Regions from separate parts of the Pseudomonas sp. NY8896 genome, predicted to be linked through region 1. Evidence: riboswitches for the same ligand, from Rfam matches in the RefSeq annotation. Region 1 holds a riboswitch; each other region holds the start of a gene.
What was found. Region 1 has a riboswitch for cobalamin ahead of cobW (cobalamin biosynthesis protein CobW). Riboswitches for the same ligand answer to the same signal wherever they lie in the genome.

Region 1 (2,193 bases):
GCAGCACCTGGTCGACGTACAAGTCGACCGAGGCATGGTTCTGCACCTGCATCGGGTTGGCCAGGCGCAGGCTGGGGAAGTCTTCAGGCAATTGCTCGGCGGTATCGGCGAGCAATGCCAGGTGCGAATCGCCGCTGCAGAGAATCACCAGCTCGGCGGGTGTCTGGCCGAGGTCGGCAATGCTGTCATCCGGCACGAAGCCGCCGGGCTGGGTCCGCAGCAGGTGCATGGGTCAGGCGCCCAGGGCCTGGCGCAGGCGCGCTTCCAGTTGAACAGCGTCAAGGTCCTGACCGATCAGCACCAGGCGGGTGATGCGCGGCTCGTCGTTGCGCCAGGCGCGATCGAAGTGCTTGTCGAAGCGGGTACCCACGCCTTGCACCAGCAGGCGCATCGGCTTGCCCGGGATGGCGGCGAAGCCCTTGGCACGCAGGATGCCGAACTCCACCACCAGTTGCGTCAGTGCGTCGAGCAGCAGGCTTTCGTCGGCCTCGGGCAGGTCGATGGAAATGGAATCGAAGGCGTCGTGGTCATGATCGTCATGGTCGTCGCCGTCGTGGTGCGTGTCGTGGTGGGTGCGGCGGCCATCGATGTGCGCCTCGGACTCGGCACCCACGCCCAACAGCACTTCCAGTGGCAGCTTGCCGCTGCTGGCCTCGATCACCTTGACGGCCGGCGGCAGTTCTTCAGCCACTTCGGCGCGCACCTTGGCCAGGCCTTCGGCGTCGATCAGGTCGGCCTTGTTCAGTACCACCAGGTCGGCGCTGGCCAGCTGGTCGGCGAACAGCTCGTGCAGTGGCGATTCATGGTCCAGGTTAGGGTCGAGTTTGCGCTGGGCATCGACCTGGTCAGGGTAGGCGGCGAAGGTGCCAGCGGCCACGGCCGGGCTGTCGACCACGGTGATGACCGCATCGACGGTGCAGGCGTTGCGGATTTCCGGCCACTGGAACGCTTGTACCAAAGGCTTGGGCAGGGCCAGGCCGCTGGTTTCGATCAGGATGTGGTCGAGGTCGCCACGGCGTGCCACCAGCTCGCGCATCACCGGAAAGAATTCTTCCTGCACGGTGCAGCACAGGCAACCATTGGCCAGTTCGTAGACGCGGCCGCTGGCTTCTTCCTCGGTGCAACCGATGCTGCACTGTTTGAGGATTTCGCCGTCGATGCCCAGCTCGCCGAATTCGTTGACGATGACCGCGATGCGGCGGCCTTGGGCGTTGTCGAGCATGTGGCGCAGCAAGGTGGTCTTGCCCGAGCCGAGGAAGCCGGTGACGATGGTGACGGGGAGCTTGGCCAGTGTTTTCATGTCGCATTGCCCTTGGCAGTGTGGCGCGGGCATGCAGGACGACAGCCACGGGCCAGAGGTTGGCCGGGCTTGTTCGCCACCGGATCACCCCGCCCGGTTGAAAGTCGAAAACGTGACGAGGCAGGTCTCCTGGCTCGCACCGTTCCAGGCCCCCGTACGGTTGAACAGCGGGCTGGCGGGATGACGCCTTCCCGCGCGCTGGCGCAGTGGCAGTGTCGATCCGTTGTCGGTGCTTACAGTTGCGGGGGCAGCCGCGGCATGTACCGCGTTCCCATCTTAGCTTCGGCCTGGCCGAAGAACCTCGAACTGGCAAGGCTACGCAGTGGCTGGCGGGTGGTCAACCATTGCGGCGGGCTGGTCGACCACTCTTGGTGCTACTGCGTTACAGTAGCGACTCTGCCCACGGTCAAGGACGTCCCATGCCCCTCGCCCCCGCCATACCCGTACTGCGCATCTTCTCGGTCGACAAGGCCAAGGAGTTCTACCTCGATTTCCTCGGTTTCAGCCTGGACTGGGAGCATCGTTTCAGCCCGGACCTGCCGTTGTACGTACAGATTCACCGCGACGGCCTGATCCTGCACCTTTCCGAGCACCATGGCGATGCATGCCCCGGTTCTACCGTGTTCGCCCGCATCGACGACCTGCGCGCGCTGGAGCGCGAGCTGCAGGACAAACAGTACGGTTACGCCCGGCCAGAGGCCGAGCGCCTGGACTGGGGCCTGCAGATGCAGGTGTGGGACCCGTTCGGCAACCGCCTGCGCTTTTGCCAGCAGATCGATGACGAGGCCAACCCGTGAAGGCACTGGGCAAACGCGAAATGGCCCGCCTGGAGCGGGAGCTGGTGGCGTGCCTGACCGATGCCTGCGAAACCGCCAAGGCGCAGATCGTCGGTT
Region 2 (2,193 bases), 140 kb from region 1:
GGCGGCAGCCCAAGCCAGCGTAGAAAGCCGGCATCAGGCCTCGCTGGAGCGGCGGAACAGCCACGCACTGAGCAGGCCCAACGCCACCCAGAAGGCAGCGTTGGTCAGCCAGGAGGCCATCTTGAACTGCGTCTCCAGTGCTTCGGGGGCCAGGCTTTCATGGACTTCAGGCTGTGGCGCACCGATCACATGGGGGATAACCAGCAGCACGGCGCCCAGCGCCTTCAGCAGCCAGTGGCGGGCGAACACCAGCAAGGCCAGGCCAAGGGCGGTGGCGCTGGCCGTGCCAATCCACCAGGCCTGGCGTTGCCCCAGGTCGGCGGCAGCAGTGCCGGGCAGTTCCGGTGGCAACCCCAACGTTGGGGCCAGACAGAACACGGCGAAACCGGCCAGGCCCCACAAGGCGCCAGTGCTGACGCGCTTCGGCTCGCGCAGGCCATACAGTGCGGCGAGGATCAGGGCAAAGCCCACCGCCACCACCAGGTTGCCACCGGTGGTGGACAGCACGCGCTGCCAGCCGTCTTCTGGTGACCAGGCTTCGGCGCTGTGTTCATGAGCGCCCTCATTGCCGCCATGTTCGTGTTGTGCGGCCGGGGCCGAGGACTCGTAGGTTTCCGCTTCGAGAATCAGCGGGGCGACCCAAAAGCTTTGCAGCAAGGTCAGCAACAGGGCCGCAAGCAACCCGCTGAAACCCGCAGTACGGGCAATGCGCGTGATCATCAGGCGTACTCAGTGGCAGGGGAAGGCGGCGCTGTGGCGGGTGTCGTGGGCGGCGTTGTGCACGGCCTCGATGTGCGAGAAGCCGGCGAAGTACACCAGGCACAGGCCCAACAGGCTGGCGCCGACGGCGATGACTACGCGCTGGCTGAGGGTGACGGGTGTGGCAAGGCTGTGCTGCTTGGCGCTGGTGACGGGCATGACGCGTTCCTCTGCTTTTTAGTGAGCAACGGGCGAGCGCGGCAGCCCCGGGCGGGGTCGCCCAGGGGAATGCAACAGCGCCCGCCCACCGCGGGGTGTTCATGAACGCCAGGCCGGTCTCCGGGCTTGCGAGGAAGAGCAGGGCTCCTGGAACACGTCACCTTCCCATGCCGTACTACGAGGCACAGTGGTACAGACGCTTCACTCGCTTACCGTTGCGGGGGCAGCACCGGCATTGTCCGGCCCTGCTGGAGGGCCTGCGACGCACCGGTTTCCCGTTTCACCCCCTATGGGGGCACCTGAACGTGAGGCATAAGGAGAGCATGGGGCGGGCTTGGCGTCAATCTGTGGGTGCATCTGCCTTCCACCCATTTCAGGCTTGCGCGGGTTCCTGCCGGACGGCGCTATCCCTGCAGCCGTACCGTAGAAATCTACGCAGTTCGAATATCGCGGCCAGACTCACGCTGGGCCACCAGCGCGCGAATGCGCGGGATCAGGTCCTGCCCGTACTCGACCGCATCACGCAATTGGTCAAAACCGCGGAACAGGAAAGTGCTCACCCCAAGCTCGTAGTAAGCCAATGCGGCCTCTGCCACCTGCTCTGCAGTCCCCACCAGCGACGTAGAGTTACCGGCACCGCCACCCAGCGCGGCAATCTCGGTCCACAGCCGGGTGTCATGCACTTTGCGCTGGCTGGCCAGCTGCACCAGACGCTCAGAGCCGGCATTGCTCTTGCCGAAGTTCTTCTCGCGGCGGTTGCCCTGGTGGATGCCGATCCGCGCCTGGGCGTCGGCCAGAATGCGCTCGGCACGGCCCCAGGCCTCGGCCTCGGTAGCGCCCAGAATCGGCCGCAACGACAGGCTGAAGCGAATATGCTTTTCGCGTCCGTAGCGGGCGGCGGCCTTGCGCACTTTGGCGATGCGTTCGCGTACCTGTTCCAGCGGTTCGCCCCACATCATGTACACATCGGCGTATTTGGCGGCCACTTCGACGGCCGCATCAGAGGCGCCAGAGAAATAGATCGGCAAATGCTGCACTGGCTTGACCAGGGTCAGGTTGTCTTCGACGCGGTAATGTGTGCCCTGGTGGTCGAACGGTTCATGGCGAGTCCAGGTGTCACGCAGTACCTGCAGGTATTCGTCGGTGCGCGCATAACGGGCATCCTTGTCCAGGAAGTCGCCATCGCGCTGCAGGTCGCCGCTGTCGCCGCCGGTAATGACGTTGATCGAGGCACGGCCACGGCTCAGCTGGTCAAGGGTGGCGAACTGGCGGGCG
Region 3 (2,193 bases), 400 kb from region 1:
CGGCGAGGCACTGTGGAACCCGCCGGGCTGCGGTTGCCATGGGTCGATGTAGTCGCCGCCGACATCGTTGTAGGGTGAATTGCTGTCGACGTTGAAGCGCACCTTGTTGTACTCGGCCCCGACCACGGTCTTGCTGGCCAGGCCGAACAGGGTGTGGTCGAAGGTGAAGGTCTGGCGGTCGCCGAACTGTTCCTGGTTGTGCTTGATCTCCAGGTAGCTGCCGCGCAGCAACTGCTGACGCTCGGCGTCCCAGCTGTAGTCTTCGGCGTTGCGCCAGTGGCGGCGGCTCTTGATGTAGTACAGCTGGTTGCTGGCGCTGAGGTGGTCGTTCAGCGTCCAATCGGTGGTCAGCCGGGTCCACTCGTCGTCATAACGCTGCACGTCATTCTGTACGTTGTAGTTCTTGTTGCGCAGGCTACTGCGATAGTGGCCGTCGATCAGCGGCGTGCCGTAGTAGTTGGCGGGCTGCGCCTCGCCACGGTCGTGGGCGAGGGTGAAGCTGAGGTCGTCACTGGCATCGAAACGCAGCGCTGCGCTAACGGCCAGGCTGCGCGAATGGGTGCGGTCGACCCAACCATTGCCATCTTGCTGGTTCAGCGTAAGGCGATAGCTCAGGCGCTCGCTGAGGCTGCCGCCGCTGTCCAGGCCGAGCTGCTGACGGTCCCATGAGCCGTAGCCCAGACGCAGGTGGTTGCGCACTTCGCCGGCAAACGGTTTTTTCGGGATCACGTTGACGACCGCGCCGGTGGCGCCTTCGCCATGCAGTACCGAAGCCGGGCCGCGAATCACATCGATACGTTCGACCATCCACGGGTCGACAGGGAACGTTTGCGTGCCGGCGCCGGTGTAAAGGCGCGTGCCGTCGAACAGGGTCATCACCGAACTGTGCCCGGCAAAGCCGCGGGCGGACAGGCCGGTGCCGCCGTCGCCTGGGGAGCCGACGAAGGTGATGCCCGGCGAGCGGGTCACCGCATCCTGCACGGTGAGGTTGTTGCGCTGCTGAATCTGCTCGGCACTGATGCTGCTGGTACTGGCGGGTGTTTCCAGGGCACTCAGGCCAAGGCGCGAGCCGGCCTGGGTAGGCGTGGCCAGGTCGATGGCGTGGCTGTCGAGGGTGTCGGTGATGGCCGTGGAAGGCAAGGCCAGAGGCGGCGGGGCACGGTCATCGGCCAAGGCCGGCAGGGCGACGGCCAGGCAGGCCGCCAGGGGGTGAAGCTTGAACATACGGGACATGTCGTTCCACTGCTGCAGGAATGAATGCATCCCGGTGGAAAACACGCAAAGGCGAACCATGCAGGCAGGCGCGCGCACGGATTCCGGCCTGCGCCCGCCCACCGCGGGTTGCCAAGTGAAGCTCCAGGCCGGTCTCCGGGCTTGCGAGGGGCATGAAACCTTCACCTTCCCATGCCGGAGCACAGTGGTATCTCGAAGGGTTCGCTCGCTTACCGTTGCGGGGGCAGCGCCGGACTTGTCGTGGGCAACACGACGCACCGGCTTCCCGTTTCACCCTGCGCGCGGCGGCGCAGGACACCTGAAACTGGCGCGCATCTGACCATTGAAACGCGGGGGCGTCAAATTTGCTTGGGCAATGGAGGTGGGTTAGCCCTGCAAAGGCTAGCGTCCGCGGCGCCGCGAAACCCGTGCCTCGATGTTCTTGCGCCCGATCAACAGCGGGGGCTTCTCTACCACCGGCTCATCCGCCAGCCATTTGTACATCACCAGGCAGTCCACCAGCCCCAGGCGGGCATGGCGATAGGCCTTGGGCAAGCGGCCAACGGTCTCGAAGCCGAGCTTGTGCCAAAGCGCCACGGCCACTTCATTGCTGGCCACCACCGAGTTGAACTGCAGGGCCAGAAAACCTTCCTGGCGCGCCAGCTTCTGCGAGTGTTCGCACATCAGGCGCGCCACGCCCCGGCCGCGCGCCTGTTCGCAGACCATGTAGCCGCAATTGCCCACATGTGCGCCAGGCCCGGCAGCATTGGCCTTGAGGTAGTAGGAACCCAGCAGCTCGCCATCTTCTTCAGCCAGCAACGTATGCAAGGGCAGCTCCAGCCACAGCTGGCGAGCCTGTTCGACGCTCAGGGCTGGCTCGAAGGCGTAGGTTTCACGGGCCTGGACAATGGCTTGGAAGGTAGGCCAGAAACGGTCGAAGTCTTCGGGCGTCATGGGGCGAATGTGGATCATGCGGGTTCC
Region 4 (2,193 bases), 410 kb from region 1:
GGCGCCATCATCGTCGCCGGCCACAACCTGCTCGACGGCCTGCACTTTGGCGTGGGGTCAGCCCTGCACGTGCCCTGGGCAATCCTGCACGACCGCGGCTGGCTTGAATGGTCGGAAAACCTGCGCCTGCGCACGTCGTATCCGGTGCTGCCGTGGATCGGCGTCATTGCCCTGGGTTATGGCCTGGGCCCCTGGTTCGCGCGCGGCAGCGAGGCCGGACAACGCCAGCAACGCCTGCTGACGGCCGGGTTGCTCGCACTCCTGGGCTTTGTCCTGCTGCGCATGTTCAACGGCTATGGTGAGGCGCCGTGGAGCGGTTACCCCACCTTCACGCAAACGTTGATGAGCTTCTTCAACATCACCAAATACCCACCGTCGCTACTGTTCCTGGCCCTGACCCTGGGCTGCGGCCTTGTGTTGCTGCGCGCCTTCGAGCGGGCCGGCCAGGCGCGCTGGATCAGTGCCCTGGCGGTGTTCGGTGCGGCCCCGATGTTCTTCTACCTGCTGCACCTGTATGTGCTGAAGCTGCTGTACCTGGCCAGCGTGGCGCTGTTGGGCCTCAACCAGGGCGACTACTTCGGCTTCGAGAGCATTGCAGCGGTGTGGCTGAGCGCGGTGCTGTTGGCGGCTTCGCTGTACCTGCCAGTACGCGGGTTCGCCCAACTGAAGCAGCGGCGCCGCGACATCGCCTGGCTGAAGTACTTCTGAAAAGCGTTTTCACCCGGCGGCGCGATGGTCTACCATGCGGGCCGCCGGTTTCCACCACGGAACTAATAGGGAATCCCAGGCCCGCCAATACGGGCCAAACGGAACTGCCCCCGCAACTGTAGGTGCCGAGCCTGCTCCATCGATGCCACTGGGCCAGACCGCCCGGGAAGGCCGGAGCCGGGCCATGACGCACCAGTCAGGAGACCTGCCGGCCTACATTCACCAACCGGCGGGGTGTCCGGGATTGGCCATCAGTGTTGCCCCTGCCACCGGCAGGGGCTCGGCGATGCCTGTCCGCGCGTTCCTCACCCGAACTGTCCGATAGGAGATCGCCCAGCATGCTGCCCCGTTTCGCCACCCTGCTCGCCGGCCTAGGCCTTACCGGCCTGGCCCAGGCCGCGGCCACCCACTACCCGCTGACGCTCGACAACTGCGGCAAGCCGCAGACGTTCGCCCAGGCGCCACAGCGCGCCGTCACCATCGGCCAGGCCGGTACCGAGATGCTCTATGCACTGGGGCTGGGCGACAAACTGGCGGGCACCTCGCTGTGGTTCAACAACGTGCTGCCCGAGTACCAGGCAGTGAACGCCAAGGTGCCGCGCCTGGCCGACAACGACCCCAGCTTCGAAGCCGTGGTCGGCAAGCGCCCGCAATTGGTGGCGGTGCAGTTCGAATGGATGGTCGGTGCCCAGGGCGTGGTCGGCACCCGCGAACAGTTCGATGAACTGAAGATCCCCACCTACCTGCTGCCGTCGGACTGCGAAGGCAAGGACAACCTGGTCGGCGCCGACGGCACCCGTCTGCAGGCGTTCCAGGTCAGCAGCATCTACAAGAGCATCAGCCAGCTGGCCGAGATCTTCGATGTGCAGGACCGCGGCAATGCTCTGAATGCCGAGCTCAAAGGCCGCCTGGACAGTGCCAAGGCGCAACTGGCCGGCAAGGACCTGTCGGCCACCTCGGCATTGTTCTGGTTCTCCAGCGCCGACCTCGACATCGACCCTTATGTGGCCGGCCGCCAGGGCGTCGCCGACTTCATGCTGCGCACCCTGGGTGTGCGCAACGTGGTCGAGTCCAGCGAAGAATGGCCGACCGTAGGCTGGGAAACCCTGGCCAAGGCCAACCCCACCTGGCTGATCATCGCCCGCATGGACCGCCGCCGCTTCCCCGCCGACGACTACCAGAAAAAGCTCGAATTCCTGCGCAGCGACCCGGTAACCCGCAACATGGATGCGGTGAAGTACGATCGCATCATCATTCTTGACGCCGACGCCATGCAAGCCGGCATCCGCCTGTTCCGCGGCGTGCAGACGCTAGCCACAGCCTTCGCCAGCGGTAAAGCAGCCCAGTGATGATGCGCCTGTTACCCTGCATCGTGGTTGCCCTGGCAGCCCTGTTGGCCGCCCTGCTGGCCGGTACCGCCATCGGCGAAACCAGCCTGTCGCCCAGCGTGGTCGGCCAGGTGCTGGCCAACCACCTGTGGCAGGC

Region 2: linked by a shared signal. The riboswitch ahead of Q9451_RS17490 (CbtB domain-containing protein) and the one ahead of cobW (cobalamin biosynthesis protein CobW) in region 1 are both predicted to bind cobalamin.
Region 3: linked by a shared signal. The riboswitch ahead of Q9451_RS19910 (TonB-dependent receptor) and the one ahead of cobW (cobalamin biosynthesis protein CobW) in region 1 are both predicted to bind cobalamin.
Region 4: linked by a shared signal. The riboswitch ahead of Q9451_RS19920 (ABC transporter substrate-binding protein) and the one ahead of cobW (cobalamin biosynthesis protein CobW) in region 1 are both predicted to bind cobalamin.

Annotation. Positions count from the first base shown of each region.
Region 1 covers NZ_CP132350.1:4,043,327-4,045,519, forward strand. The annotation lists gene cobN (cobaltochelatase subunit CobN) at 1-229, opposite strand, end outside; gene cobW (cobalamin biosynthesis protein CobW) at 233-1,300, opposite strand; cobalamin riboswitch at 1,402-1,619, opposite strand; gene Q9451_RS18055 (glyoxalase superfamily protein) at 1,720-2,097, shown strand; gene Q9451_RS18060 (hypothetical protein) at 2,094-2,193, shown strand, end outside.
Region 2 covers NZ_CP132350.1:3,903,341-3,905,533, reverse strand. The annotation lists gene Q9451_RS17500 (cobalamin biosynthesis protein) at 1-34, opposite strand, end outside; gene Q9451_RS17495 (CbtA family protein) at 34-720, opposite strand; gene Q9451_RS17490 (CbtB domain-containing protein) at 730-918, opposite strand; cobalamin riboswitch at 1,012-1,236, opposite strand; gene Q9451_RS17485 (LLM class flavin-dependent oxidoreductase) at 1,350-2,193, opposite strand, start outside.
Region 3 covers NZ_CP132350.1:4,445,219-4,447,411, reverse strand. The annotation lists gene Q9451_RS19910 (TonB-dependent receptor) at 1-1,233, opposite strand, end outside; cobalamin riboswitch at 1,342-1,550, opposite strand; gene Q9451_RS19905 (GNAT family N-acetyltransferase) at 1,615-2,184, opposite strand.
Region 4 covers NZ_CP132350.1:4,448,906-4,451,098, forward strand. The annotation lists gene Q9451_RS19915 (DUF1624 domain-containing protein) at 1-708, shown strand, start outside; cobalamin riboswitch at 737-936, shown strand; gene Q9451_RS19920 (ABC transporter substrate-binding protein) at 1,047-2,057, shown strand; gene Q9451_RS19925 (iron ABC transporter permease) at 2,057-2,193, shown strand, end outside.